2 regions of the Pseudomonas sp. M30-35 genome follow, and region 2 is predicted to be linked to the other one. Evidence: predicted binding sites of a transcription regulator. Region 2 holds the regulator's gene; the other holds the start of a gene.

Region 1 (7,441 bases), 2.0 Mb from region 2:
GCGCCGCCAAAGCTGCCAAGGCTAAGGCCAAGGAAGAGTCAGGCGAGTAGGGTGCGACAACATCACATGCCTGCCGAAGGCTGTGGCAACGCGAAGCTCGCCAACCAATGCTCGGTAAAGCCCGGCAATGCTCGACAAATAAGCCAAGTGCTGGACGATAAAAGCGTTGTTCAGCTTGCTTGAGTAACAAAAAAACCGGTTTTCACCGGTTTTTTTGTATCTGGCTATTGGCGACCTTTATTCGGTATCCAATGGCTCAGGTGAAGGCACCGCTGCAGGTTCTGCACTGTCGACGTCCCCCTGGATTTGCTCCAGCAGCGAGCCCGGTGCAGGCGGCTCATCGTCAACTTGCGGTGCTTCGGTCTCTGGCTGCTCTGTGCTGCCGTCAGCAGGTGTGACAGTCGTCGCAGGCTCATCGCCCATGATTTCCTGGTCACGGCTGACGCCTGGCATAAAGTCGCCAGCTAAACCGGTGAGTTGGTCATTGTCGTCAAACATAAGACTCACGCGTTCTTGCAAACGCTGGCGACCACCTGGCTGCATGCTGTACAGATAATCCCAGCGATTTGCATGGAATGTATCCGTAATCAGCGGGTTGCCCATAATAAACCGCACTTGTTTGCGGGTCATTCCTGGGCGCAACTGGTCTATCATGTCTTGTGTGACGACATTGCCCTGTTGAATGTCGATTTTATAAACCCCGGGGAATGAACAACCGGCGAGTGCGATGAGCCCCGTAAAGGTGAGGCTGGTCAGCAGGAGCTTGGTTTTTTGCATCGGTGCGTGACTTCCACTATCTTGGCTGGGCAACGTAAACCCCGATCATACCCGTAATAAGGGAAGCTGCGAAACCGCTTCCTCGAGAAAGCAGACCATGGTTGAAAATAACGAACTACGCAAGGTTGGCCTAAAAGTAACCCTACCACGGGTTAAGATCCTGCAAATGCTGGACTCAGCAGGTCAACGCCACATGAGTGCAGAAGATGTCTACAAGTCTCTGATGGAGGCGGGTGAGGACGTTGGTTTGGCCACTGTTTATCGGGTATTGACGCAATTTGAGGCCGCAGGTCTAGTTGTTCGTCATAACTTTGATGGCGGTCATGCCGTGTTTGAACTGGCTGACGGAGGACACCACGACCATATGGTTTGTATGGAGACTGGTGAGGTGATCGAATTTTTCGATAGCGAGATCGAAAAACGCCAAAAAGAAATTGTAAGCGAGCATGGTTTTGAGCTCGTAGACCACAACCTGGTGCTCTACGTACGTAAAAAAACCTAAGAAATCATTTGGGGTTCCCCCAGCGATTTCTACTCCACGCGGCATGTTTGTGCGTGTGATTTAAAAAGGCGACCTACCTTGGTCGCCTTTTTTATGCCTTGTTGAGCGGTGTAAATACGTTCAGGCTTGGGCGCTGCCGACCATTTGTCGGGCGTGGGCGATTGATTCATCGGTCAGGTCAACGCCGCCAAGCATTCGTGCGATCTCTTCGACACGTTGTTCGTTGCTGAGCTTGCTGACGGCGGTGCGTGTGGCGTCGTTGCCACGTGCCTTGTGCACGAATAGATGTTGGTGGCCTTGTGCTGCAACTTGCGGCAAGTGGGTAACGGTCAGTACTTGTCCGCGTCCCCCCAGGCGGCGTAGCAACTGGCCGACGACCTCGGCAGTTGGGCCGCCAATGCCCACGTCAACTTCGTCGAATACCAGCGTTGGTACGCGTGAGGTTTGCGCGGTGATTACCTGAATGGCCAAGCTGATGCGCGACAGCTCGCCGCCCGATGCAACTTTAGCCAGGCCTTTGAGCGGCTGGCCGGGGTTGGCGCTGACCAGAAATTCAACCTGTTCCATGCCGTTAACGTGCGGCTCGGCGCTGCTGCAGGCTTGCAGTTTGATGCTGAAACGTCCGCCGGGCATGCCCAAGGTTTGCATTTCCTTTTCTACCGCTTTGCCGAGCTTCTCGGCGGCTTTGTTGCGCAGGCGGCTTAGTTCGGCGGCCTTTTTTTGATAATGCCGCTCAAATGCGCTGAGTTCTTCGTTGAGACGCTCAACGGCTTGGTCGTCAGCGTTGAGTGTTTCAATTTCATCGAACAGTTGTTGTTGCATGTGCGGTAGCTGGTCGGGTTGAATCCGGTGCTTGCGCGCCAATGTATAAATAGCATCAAGGCGTTCTTCGAGCGTTTGTAGGCGCTCTGGATCAGCGTCGAAATGATCAATAAAGCGGTTTAGTTCGCCGACGGCTTCTTCAACCTGAATTTGTGCGTTGGCGAGCATGTGGCTCGCTTCTGTCAGTGCGCCGGGCTGGCCTTGAAAACTGCTGAGTCGGTTGAGGCTGCCAGTCAGTGCTGATAACACGTTGCCTGCATCGTTCTCGCTGCATAGCTCCAATACCTGGCGACAGGCGCTGAGCAGGCTTTCCGCATTGGTCAGGTTCTTGTGTTCTTGCTCAAGCTGCTCCAGTTCGTTGTCGACCAACGCCAGGTTGTCGAGTTCTTCAAGCTGATAGCTGAGCAATTGATGGCGCGAGCGTTGTTCATCGCCGAGGTTGGAGATGCGCTCCAGTTCATTCTTGGTTTGCTTCCAGCGCTGCGCTGCCAGCGACACTTGGCGAGAAATTTCTTGGCTGCCAGCAAACTCATCAAGCAAGCGCCGATGAGTTTCAGCTTTAAGCAGCGATTGGTGCTCATGCTGGCTGTGAATATCAATCAGCAGCTCGCCCAGCGCTTTTAAATCGGCTTGCGGGCAGGGTGATCCATTGATGTAGCCGCGCGAGCGGCCTTCGGCAGTGATCACGCGGCGCAAGATACACGGGCCGTTATTGTCGAGGTCGCGCTCGGCTAGCCAGGTGCGGGCTTCGGGGATGTCATCCAGGTCAAAGCTGGCCAGGATGTCGGCTTTGTCGGCACCGGGGCGCACGACACCGCTGTCTGCCCGGTCGCCTAAGGTCAGGCCGAGCGCGTCGAGCATGATGGATTTGCCGGCCCCGGTCTCGCCGCTGATCACGCTCATGCCGCGCTCGAGCTCTAGATCGAGATGCTCAACGATTGCGTAGTTGTGTACGGACAGGTGCACCAGCATGGCGAGGTCTCCGGGGTGTTTGACATGGTTATTTATACAGTAGTTTTTTTGCTGCTGGCAATATCCTTATGTGGCGCGTGTTTAATCTTGCGTATTTGCGAGTGTTTTCCCCTTGAAGCTCTAAAAACCGCCCCCATATAACGGTGCAGAAGCGTGAGTTAAGACTCGCGCCCGTTATTTAGAGGAGAGAGGCATGGCTGACGAACAGACCCTGGATACGCAGATTCCCGAGGCAGATGCAGCAGTAGATGCAGCGCCGGGTGACGAACTGGCTGCTCGCGTGCAAACGCTGGAAGAGCAGTTGGCAGCTGCGCAGGATCAATCGCTGCGCATGGCTGCTGACCTGCAAAACGTACGCCGTCGCGCAGATCAGGATGTAGAAAAGGCACACAAGTTTGCCTTGGAAAAATTTGCCAACGACCTGTTGCCGGTTGTCGACAGTCTGGAGCGCGGCCTTGAGCTGTCGAGTCCGGATGATGAGGCGATCAAAGCAGTGCGCGAAGGCATGGAGTTAACCCTTAAGTTGTTCCGTGACACGCTGTCGCGTTTTCAGTTGGAAGCGATTGATCCGCATGGCCAGCCGTTCAACCCTGAGTTGCATCAGGCGATGGCGATGCAGGAAAGCGAAACCCTGGAGCCAAACAGCGTGATTCAAGTGTTCCAGAAGGGTTACCAGTTGCACGGTCGTTTGTTGCGTCCGGCGATGGTTGTAGTGAGCAAGGCACCTGCCGCTCCGACGCCATCAATTGATGAAAAGGCTTGAAATTAATTTTTTAGCCCCCATTAAACAGTCAAGCGTTTTAGTGCTAGCGCAACTGGCTCAGAACCAGTGCGCAATTATCAAAGTTTCGGGAGAGTAATTATGGGTAAAATCATCGGTATCGACCTGGGGACAACCAACTCCTGCGTCTCCGTTCTTGAAAACGGCAAAGCCAAAGTTATCGAAAACGCCGAAGGCGCACGCACTACTCCTTCGATCATCGCTTATGCAAACGATGGCGAAATCCTGGTGGGCCAGTCGGCTAAGCGTCAAGCAGTGACCAATCCGCACAACACCCTGTACGCGGTGAAGCGTTTGATCGGTCGTCGTTTTGACGAAGAAGTTGTACAGAAAGACATCCAGATGGTGCCTTACAAGATTGTCAAAGCTGAAAATGCTGACGCTTGGGTTCAGGTAAACGATCAGAAAATGGCACCGCCACAGATCTCGGCTGAAATCTTGAAAAAGATGAAGAAAACCGCCGAAGACTACCTGGGTGAAGCTGTAACTGAAGCGGTCATTACCGTTCCGGCCTACTTCAACGATAGCCAGCGCCAAGCGACTAAAGACGCTGGCCGCATCGCGGGTCTGGACGTTAAGCGCATCATCAACGAACCAACCGCAGCCGCTCTGGCTTACGGTATGGACAAGGCTAAGGGCGACCACACTGTCATCGTTTATGACTTGGGTGGCGGTACCTTCGACGTTTCGGTTATCGAAATTGCTGAAGTTGATGGCGAGCACCAGTTCGAAGTGTTGGCGACCAACGGCGACACCTTCCTCGGTGGTGAAGATTTTGATATTCGTTTGATCGACTACCTCGTCGACGAATTCAAGAAAGAAAGCGGCATGAACCTCAAAGGTGATCCGCTGGCGATGCAGCGTCTGAAAGAAGCTGCTGAAAAAGCCAAGATCGAGCTGTCTTCGAGCCAGCAGACTGACGTTAACCTGCCGTACATCACTGCAGATGCGTCTGGTCCTAAGCACTTGAACGTGAAAATCTCGCGCTCCAAGTTAGAGTCGCTGGTTGAAGATCTGGTTCAGCGCACCATCGAGCCTTGCCGCATCGCGTTGAAAGACGCTGGTGTTGATGTCGGTGCGATCAACGACGTGATTCTGGTCGGTGGCCAGACCCGTATGCCGTTGGTACAGAAGTTGGTTACTGACTTCTTCGGTAAAGAAGCGCGTAAAGATGTGAACCCGGACGAAGCTGTGGCCATGGGCGCTGCAATTCAAGGTGCGGTTCTGGCCGGTGACGTTAAAGACGTGCTGCTGCTCGACGTATCGCCTCTGACCCTGGGTATTGAAACCATGGGTGGCGTGATGACTGCGCTGATCGAGAAGAACACCACTATTCCGACCAAGAAGTCGCAAGTGTTCTCGACCGCTGATGACAACCAAGGCGCTGTGACTATTCACGTGCTGCAGGGTGAGCGTAAGCAAGCTTCGCAGAACAAGTCACTGGGCAAGTTCGATCTGGCTGAGATTCCACCAGCTCCACGTGGCGTGCCACAGATCGAAGTGACCTTCGACATTGATGCCAACGGCATCTTGCACGTAGGCGCTAAAGACAAGGCGACTGGCAAGACTCAGTCGATCGTGATCAAGGCTAACTCGGGTCTGTCCGAGGAAGAAATCGAGCAAATGGTGCGCGACGCTGAGGCTAACGCCGATGAAGACCGCAAGTTCGAAGAGCTGGCGACTGCACGTAACCAGGGCGACCAACTGGTTCATGCAACCCGCAAAATGATCACCGAAGCTGGCGACAAAGCCACTGAGGAAGAGAAAGCAACCATCGAGAAAGCCATTGGCGAACTCGAAGTTGCGGTCAAGGGCGACAGCAAAGAAGAGATCGACGCTAAAGTGGCGGCACTCTCGGAAGCAACTGCACCTCTGGCGCAGAAAATGTACGCCGAGCAGCCGCAGCCGGGTGCTGAAGCTCAGCCGGAAGGCAACGATCAAGGCTCTGCTGATGACGTTGTTGATGCTGAGTTTGAAGAAGTTAAAGAAAACAAGTAAGCGCACGCTTGCTAGGCGCATCCTTGGTGGTTTCAACGATGCGCTAAGGCTCCAGCCGGTTGTGGCGTGAGTCACAACCTGTATGATCCGCCGCGCGGGAGCTTGCTCCCGCGTTGGCGTGTCTGGAGGGAATGATTTGCAAGGCGTTAATCAGAGACGCAGGTGCGATAGCTTTTTAACGATTTGTTTAAGGTGTTGAGGATTTATGTCTAAACGTGACTATTACGAGGTGCTCGGTGTTGAGCGCGGCGCCAGCGAAGCTGAGCTGAAGAAAGCTTACCGACGCCTGGCGATGAAGCATCACCCGGACCGTAATCCTGACGATAAAGTCTCGGAAGAAAAGTTCAAGGAAGCCAATGAGGCTTACGAAGTACTTTCTGACTCGAGCAAGCGTGCCGCTTATGATCAGTATGGCCACGCAGGCGTTGACCCAAGCATGGGAGGCGCTGGTGCTGGCGGTGCAGGTTTCGGCGGGGCTAACTTCTCCGACATTTTCGGTGATGTGTTCAGTGACTTCTTCGGTGGTGCAGCAGGTGCTGGCGGCCGAGGTCGTGGTGGTGCGCAGCGCGGTAGCGACTTGCGTTACACCCTTGAATTGGATCTGGAAGAGGCCGTACGCGGCACGACCGTGACCATTCGAGTGCCAACGCTGGCGAACTGCAAAACCTGTGATGGCTCGGGTGCCAAGAAGGGCACGACGCCAGTGACCTGTACCACCTGTGGCGGTATTGGTCAGGTGCGTATGCAGCAGGGCTTCTTCTCGGTGCAGCAAACCTGCCCGCGCTGCCACGGCAGCGGCAAGATGATTACTGATCCATGTGATTCTTGCCATGGTCAGGGTCGTGTTGAAGAGCACAAAACCCTGTCGGTTAAAGTCCCGGCCGGTGTTGATACGGGCGACCGTATCCGTCTCTCGGGTGAAGGTGAGGCGGGTGCCATGGGCGGCCCGGCTGGCGACCTGTACGTGGTGGTGAATGTGCGTGAGCACGCGATCTTCCAGCGCGATGGCAAGCATCTGTATTGCGAGGTGCCAATCAGCTTTGCGGATGCAGCGCTAGGTGGTGAGCTGGAAGTGCCGACGCTGGATGGTCGGGTCAAGTTGAAGATTCCGGAAGGCACGCAAACCGGTAAGTTGTTCCGTCTGCGTGGCAAGGGCGTTGCGCCTGTGCGCGGTGGTGGCGCCGGTGACCTGATGTGCCGTGTAGCGGTGGAAACGCCGGTGCACCTGGATCGTCGTCAGCGTGAGTTGCTTGAAGAGTTCCGCAAGTCGATCGACGGCGACAGCTCGCACTCGCCAAAAGCCAATGGCTGGTTTGAGGGTGTTAAGCGTTTCTTCGGTGATCTGTAAGAATATCGCAAGCACATCGCTGTATTGAAAAAGCTGCTTAATGTGCAGGTTTACCTAGTAAACTGCGGGTTAAGCAGCTTTTTTATTTGGGCGAAGCACGCTTGCAGCATCGAGATTGATGTGTGTGGGTTGTAGCGTGCGCCGGTGATTTTTAAGTGGGCTATTTTTCAGTTTGGAGTGGTTGGTATGCAACGTATCGCTGTGATGGGCGCCGCCGGGCGTATGGGTAAAACCCTGATTG
Region 2 (7,441 bases):
ACGGCTAAAACCTCGATTGCCATAATCCAACCACAACGCTCAGCCAACTGCTCGGCATTCGGATGGTCAGCAAGCGCACGCATGGCCGGCAACCGGACAAAGCCTTGGCGCAGACGTTGAACCCGGCCGCCCTCTTGATCGACAGCAAGCAATAAATCTGGACGAACCTGGCGAATCGCCGCGCTTAGCTCGCGCACTTGGCGCGGGTCTTCAATATTGCGCGCAAACAAAATCAAACCGCCCACTTGCGGTTGACGCAGAATCTGCCGGTCTTCGGCAGTGAGCCAGGTGCCATCGATGTCGAGCATCAATGAGCCTTGCAGACGTGAACTCACAGGAAATCCTTAATCAAGAGGTATTGCGGCCCAATCAGGGCACGCCGCTTCATCTATAACCACCGCACAATTGACCGGCACCCGCGGGAACAGTTGCAGCAGATCAGCGTTGCGCAATCGGATGCAGCCGTGGGAAAGCGCCACGCCCATCGGTTCGGTATCTGGGGTGCCATGCAGATAAATGTAGCGCCGGAAAGTATCGACCTTACCCAAACGGTTACGCCCAATTTCGCAGCCACTGAGCCAGAGAATCCGGGTCAGAATCCAATCGCGCCCCGGAAAGGCCGCCGCCATTTGTGCTGACCATACTTCGCCCGTCCAGCGACGTCCGCGCAACACGGCGGCCAAGGGTAATCCATCGCCAATTTTAGCGCGCACGATATGCCGCCCGCGCGGCGTGCAGCCGGAGCCATTTTGTTCGCCAACACCATTAAGCGCGGTGGAAACCGGCAAGCGCAGCAATAACTTGCCTTCAGCTAAACCATAAAGGCACTGATCGGCAATAGAGATGTGTAATAAATCGAGGGTAGCCATGGGCGGCTAGCTTAGCGGATCAACTCCACTACGCCCACCCATTAGGCATTAAACCTTGGCCGCAAGCGGAGGATTTTTTACCCGAGGCCGCAATTGCGCAGCCGCCAAGGCAGGATCACTCAAACCCGACTCTGAACGCATGCCCGCCGCCAGAAACGGCACCATCAGGCGCATCACTTGTTCAATCGAGGTATTAACCCCGAAATCAGTCTCCGACATCGCACGCAAAGCCTTGATACCCGACATGCTGAATGCAGCCGCGCCAAGCATAAAGTGCACGCGCCAGAACAACTCGAGTGGCGGGATACGGGGGGCAGCATCATGAACCAGCATCATGTAACGCCGGAATACTTTGCCGTAGACCTCTTCAAGGTACTTGCGCAGGTGGCCTTGGCTTTGACTGAAGGCCAAACCGAGCAAACGCATGAATATTGATAGATCGTTGCCACTGCGCGGCTTAACCGCAAGCGCATGCTCAACCAATAACTCGAGAAGTTCTTCAAGGGATATTTGAGTGCCTGGTTTGGCCTCACGGCGATCCAGTTCACGCTCGAGACTGGCGCAGAACGGGCCAAGAAACCGCGAAAAAACCGCTTGAATCAGGGCCTTTTTCGAGCCGAAGTGATAGTTCACGGCCGCAAGATTGACCCCAGCTTTGCTGGTAATCAAGCGCAACGAGGTTTCCGCAAACCCTTTTTCGGCAAACAGTTGCTCTGCGGCATCCAAAATGCGTTCAACAGTTTCCGACTGAGCCATTATTCATTACCTGACAAACACTTGTTTGAAACATACGTTTCGGCTCCATGCATTGTCAAGCGTTGCAACGCGGTCTTTTGCATCAACCTTAATTAGCCTACCCGCTCTCGGACAACTAAAACCAAGACGCTCACCAAAGCAACCAAGTAACACAAACACCGGAAGAAAATAGCACGATTAAATTAAGCCAATTGCAAAAGGATGATTGCCAAGCTCGATCCACTGTATATAATCCCAGTCACTGTATATAAAAACAGAGCTGACCCAATGATAAAGCTGACGCCACGCCAAGCTGAGATTCTCGCCTTCATCAAGCAATGCCTTGAAGACAACGGCTTTCCGCCTACCCGCGCAGAAATCGCTCAGAAGCTAGGTTTCAAATCGCCCAACGCTGCCGAGGAACACCTCAAAGCGCTCGCCCGCAAAGGCGCGATAGAAATGACCCCGGGCGCTTCTCGCGGCATTCGCATTCCAGGCTTCGAACCCAATGCAGAAGAAGACGGCTTGCCCGTCATCGGTCGAGTGGCTGCCGGTGAACCGATTCTGGCGCAACAGCACATCGAAGATTCCTGCCGAATCAACCCCGAATTCTTTCACCCCAGAGCCGACTATTTACTGCGCGTACGCGGTATGAGCATGAAAGACATCGGCATATTGGATGGTGACCTACTGGCCGTGCACACCACGAGAGAAGTGCGTAATGGCCAGGTAGTCGTGGCGCGAATTGATGATGAAGTCACCGTCAAACGCTTTAAGCGCGAAGGTAGCAAAGTCTGGTTGATTGCCGAAAACCCTGAATTTGCGCCAATTGAAGTCAACCTTGAAGAGCAGGACTTAGTCATTGAAGGGTTAAGTGTCGGCGTTATTCGCCGCTAATGGAGTATTTATGCAGCTGTCTCAACCGCTAAATCAGACACAACTTCCACTATTCGAGGCTTTTATGGCTGTCAGCGCACCTGCACTGCCGCAAGAAGCACTCAACGATGCCTGGCAGGATCAGCCTCAGGCATTTAGCGAGTTGTCGCTCAGAGGCGCCGCGAGACACTGCCTAACCCTACTCGCCCCAATCCTTCGCGAGCTGAGCGAAAATGACAGCGAGCGCTGGCTGACGCTAATTGCGCCACCCGGCAACCTGACGCAAGGCTGGCTGCGCGATGCCGGCCTCAATCGCGAACGGATCTTGCTACTGCATCCGCGTGGTGAACAAAGCACACTGCAACTTGCAGAGGAAGCGTTGAAGCTGGGCCGTAGCCACACCGTAGTCAGCTGGCTTCATCCGCTTGAGCGTGCAGCTCGCCAGACCCTCGAAAGTGCTGCGCGCAAAGGCAGTGCACAAAGCCTGAATATCAGCTTGGGCTGATACGGCTCACATCAGTGCCATCTGTCGCGAGAGGCCGAGCTTTTTCAGGGATTGGTTAGTGCAGAACGCGCTCTTCACCTTCATGTTGAAAGTCGTTTTCGGCTAAACGCCCAGCCATCTGCACGCCCACATTGAGCATGGCTTTGGCCACTTCAACATGCTGCCCCTGCAGGAATGACTTCGCATCCGAGGAGAAATCCAGCACTACAAGCGCCTCCTCATCGTCTGCGCGGCGCAAGGCGATACGGCCATCAGGTAGTTCTACGATTTCTAAAAACGAAGTAGGCATAGGTTTGAGTCTCCACGTTAGCCGCTCATTGTAACAGCCGACTAGAGCGTCGCCCTAGCCCGCTGATCAATAACGGCTTACCACTCGCTAAGCGATTCGCGGAAACGCCGCGCCAGAGCGGTTATTTGCTTGCGCCAAGCCTCAAGTGTTTCACGCTCAAGTAACTCAGGCTGCGGATCAATGCTAATCGCCTCAATCAAAGGCGTAGTCGGATCGACTTTAGCTTTGTGCTGCATCTGTGGCGGCTTATGCAGCGCCTTATATGCCTCTAACAACTGCGCAAGCCAGGTTTCAGAGTGACCCGCCAATTCAACCAGCTCCGAAAACTCCGGACTTGGCGCGGCTTCGAGCATTGACGAATCAAGCAGGACTTCAATCTGTGGCGACTGGCTGTTAGGCAAGCGGTAGTAACCGGCGATCTCGTGGCACAAACCGAGTACAGCGCCATATAAATGGAACAGCGTAGCCTCACGCTCGGCCTGAACCAGTCCCTGAACATTCATTGCTTGCGACTCTTGCGCCTTGCGCCATGACTCCAGCGACAAGCCAGCGTAAAAGATTTTTTGATTGGTGCGGGTGTACAACTCGTTAGCCATGGCCAACCACTCCTCGACAGATCAACGATCAAAACTTGAGCAGACTGGTTTGCGCCAGCCAAGCTGATTTTAAGCTTGGCTAACTAGAGGTCCAGCCGTGCAGGCACTGAGCCTGCGCGGCTGCTCCAATCAACGCTTCTTGTCTTCGACCTTCCACTTACCGCCGTCAAAGAATGCTTTCCAGCCTGTAGGTTTACCTTCGACCTCAGTCTGTACATATTGCTCTTTGGTTTTACGGCTGTAACGAATAACTGCTGGACGGCCTTCTGGATCTTTCTGTGGCGCGCTGAACAGGAATTCGTACTTCGGGTCGATCTCGTCTTTGTGCGGCAGAATCTCGATCACCAGTGGAGCACGGGTCTCACGATTCTTTGGAAACTGGCTGGCAGCCAAGAACAGACCCGATGCGCCATCGCGCAACACATAGGTGTCATTGACCTTCTCGCACTTCAGTTCCGGCATTTTAACCGCGTCCATCTTTGGTGGCGCAGGCTCACCGCTACGCAGCAATTTACGGGTGTTTTTGCACTCGCTATTGGTGCAACCAAAGAACTTGCCGAAACGACCGGTTTTCAGCTGCATCTCGCTGCCGCACTTATCGCACTCAAGACTCGGGCCTTCGTAACCCTTGATCCGGTATTGACCGGTTTCAATCTCGTAGCCAGCACAATCCGGGTTATTACCGCAGATATGCAGCTTGCGCGTTTCGTCCAGCAGATAAGCATCCATCGCGGTGTCGCAAATCTTGCAGCGATGCTTGCCGAGCAGCACCAGGGATTCCGACTCGCCCTCGTCGTCCGCAGCGATTTCATCGCCAGGCACCAGATTGATGGTCGACTTACAGCGCTCCTTGGGTGGCAAGCTGTAGCCTGAGCAGCCGAGGAACACGCCGGTCGAGGCCGTGCGGATCATCATCGGACGACCACACTCGCGACAGGCAATATCAGTCAGCGTTGGCGTGTTGGCACGCATGCCGGTGTCACCGTCAGCCGCTACTTCAAGTTTTTTCTTGAAATCGCCGTAGAACTCATCGAGCACGTTTTTCCACTCACGCTCGCCCTGAGCAACATCATCGAGGTGCTCTTCCATGCCAGCGGTGAAACCGTAGTCCATTAGATTAGAGAAACTTTCAGACAGTCGCTCAGTAACGATATCGCCCATCTTTTCCGAGTAGAAACGACGGTTGTGCAGTGCAACGTAGCCGCGATCCTGAATCGTCGAGATGATTGCTGCATAGGTCGACGGACGACCAATACCACGCTTTTCCATCTCTTTAACCAAGCTGGCTTCCGAGTAACGCGCTGGCGGCTTGGTGAAGTGCTGGCTCGGATCAAGCTTGATCAGCTTGAGTGCTTCACCCTGATTCATTTCAGGCAGCACGGCATCGTCACCCGGCTTGCTCAACTGTGGCAACGCCCGGGTGTAACCATCAAACTTGAGGATACGGCCCTTGGCCCGCAACTCGAACTGCGCAGCCGCGACCGTAACAGTCGTCGACAGGTATTGCGCCGGTGGCATCTGACATGCAACGAACTGGCGCCAGATCAGCTCATACAGACGCTCGGCATCACGTTCCATACCGCTCAGCTGAGTCGGCTTGGTGTTGACATCGGAGGGACGAATCGCTTCGTGAGCCTCTTGCGCACCTTCTTTGCTGCTGTACATGTTCGGCGTTTCCGGCAGGTACTTCTTGCCGAATTCGTCTTCAATAAAGCTGCGCACCATGCTTACGGCATCGGCCGACAGGTTCGTCGAGTCGGTACGCATATAAGTGATGTAGCCAGCCTCATACAGACGCTGCGCCATCATCATGGTCTTTTTCACGCCGAAGCCCAGGCGATTGCTTGCAGCCTGTTGCAGGGTCGAAGTGATAAAAGGTGCAGAAGGCTTGCTGCTGGTCGGTTTGTCTTCACGCTTGGCGACGCTGTAGCTGGATGCTTTAAGCGTCTCCAGCGCAGCCATAGCCTGCGCTTCGTTGAGCGGCTTGAATGCTGCGCCGTTCTCACGGGCCACTTCAAAACGCACGGTGTCTTTTTTGCCAGTAGCCAGATCAGCATGCACTTCCCAGTACTCTTCCGGGACAAAGGCACGAATCTCTTTTTCACGCTCAACCACCAGCTTGACCGCTACCGACTGCACGCGACCTGCCGACAGACCGCGAGCAATCTTCGACCACAACAATGGCGAAACCATGTAACCCACTACACGGTCGAGAAAGCGTCGGGCTTGCTGAGCGTTTACTCGATTGATATCGAGTTCGCCTGGCTTGGAGAATGCCTCTTGAATGGCTTTCTTGGTGATCTCGTTAAACACCACGCGCTTGTAACGACTGTCATCACCACCAATGGATTCGCGCAGGTGCCAGGCAATGGCTTCCCCCTCGCGGTCCAAGTCGGTTGCGAGATAGATGGTGTCGGCGTCTTTGGCTAAGCGGCGCAATTCATCAACGACTTTCTCTTTGCCCGGAAGGATCTCGTACTTGGCTTTCCAGCCATGCTCGGGATCAACCCCCATGCGCGCAACCAATTGACGCTTGGCTTTTTCCTTTGGCGACAGAGCCGGAGCTTCGCCTGCAGCAGCTTTTCCGCGTTTGGCCGGTTCTTTGGCCGCACTTGCCGAACCACTAGTAGGCAGGTCACGGATGTGGCCGATGCTCGACTTCACCACGTACTCGTTGCCCAAGTACTTGTTGATGGTCTTGGCCTTGGCCGGGGATTCCACGATGACCAGCGATTTACCCATGGATCAGAAAATTCCTGAATGTGAAGAAAAGAAAAGGCAGGAGACGCCTTGTCTGGCACCGCTATATATAGTGGCGCTCAAGGCAAGGTCAAGTTTAGGTGTTCAGCCGAGTGCCTCAAGGTTTACCAAAAAGCGGCGTTTCAGCTTCGATCAGAGCGAAGCGTGGAACGCTTTCGCCGTCAACATCGACACGCTCACAAAACATCTCAAGCGGACGAACCCAAAGCCCATAATCACCGTACAGCGCCTGATAAACAACGACCTGCTGCTCAGTTTCAGAATGTTGCGCGACGCCAAAAACACGGTACTCAGGGCCTTTGTAGTGGCGGTAAAGACCGGGTTTTATCTGCATCACTCACTTCCTTAAAAAAATAAAAATTTATCGCAAGGGAATACCTGAAAAAAACTAGCTCGGTATTTTTTCAGCAACTCCCCAACAAACAAAAACCGGGGCACAAGGCCCCGGTTTCGCATCCCTGAACGATTAAACTCGTTCGAAGATGGTGGTGATGCCCTGACCGAGGCCCACGCACATAGTCGCGACACCCAAAGTGCCATTGTTTTGCTTCATTACGTTCAGCAGGGTACCGGAGATACGTGCACCGGAACAACCGAACGGGTGCCCCAAAGCAATCGCACCACCGTGCAAGTTGACCATTTGATCCATCTTATCGAGCACTTTCAGGTCCTTCAGCACAGGCAATGCCTGAGCAGCGAAGGCTTCGTTGAGCTCCATAAAATTGATGTCAGCCATGGTCAAGCCAGCACGCTTCAGCGCTTTCTGAGTCGACGGCACTGGACCGTAACCCATGATTGCCGGATCAACACC

Evidence for each region. Region 2 encodes LexA, which represses DNA repair genes until DNA is damaged. Its sites were predicted from a motif close to CTGTNTNNNNANACAG; they were not measured.
Region 1: the regulator LexA is predicted to act here: its motif matches at 3,098-3,113, upstream of recN (DNA repair protein RecN).

Annotation. Positions count from the first base shown of each region.
Region 1 covers NZ_CP020892.1:1,037,766-1,045,206, forward strand. Annotated here, with positions in the region: gene B9K09_RS04865 (RnfH family protein) at 1-50, shown strand, start outside; gene B9K09_RS04870 (outer membrane protein assembly factor BamE) at 238-777, opposite strand; gene fur (ferric iron uptake transcriptional regulator) at 875-1,279, shown strand; gene recN (DNA repair protein RecN) at 1,400-3,073, opposite strand; gene grpE (nucleotide exchange factor GrpE) at 3,267-3,836, shown strand; gene dnaK (molecular chaperone DnaK) at 3,936-5,852, shown strand; gene dnaJ (molecular chaperone DnaJ) at 6,058-7,200, shown strand; gene dapB (4-hydroxy-tetrahydrodipicolinate reductase) at 7,387-7,441, shown strand, end outside.
Region 2 covers NZ_CP020892.1:3,069,412-3,076,852, forward strand. Annotated here, with positions in the region: gene nagZ (beta-N-acetylhexosaminidase) at 1-323, opposite strand, end outside; gene B9K09_RS14135 (L,D-transpeptidase) at 345-869, opposite strand; gene B9K09_RS14140 (TetR/AcrR family transcriptional regulator) at 918-1,625, opposite strand; gene lexA (transcriptional repressor LexA) at 1,893-2,501, shown strand; gene sulA (SOS-induced cell division inhibitor SulA) at 2,512-2,985, shown strand; gene B9K09_RS14155 (hypothetical protein) at 3,041-3,274, opposite strand; gene B9K09_RS14160 (DUF6586 family protein) at 3,352-3,870, opposite strand; gene topA (type I DNA topoisomerase) at 4,000-6,612, opposite strand; gene B9K09_RS14170 (DUF1653 domain-containing protein) at 6,728-6,964, opposite strand; gene fadA (acetyl-CoA C-acyltransferase FadA) at 7,097-7,441, opposite strand, start outside.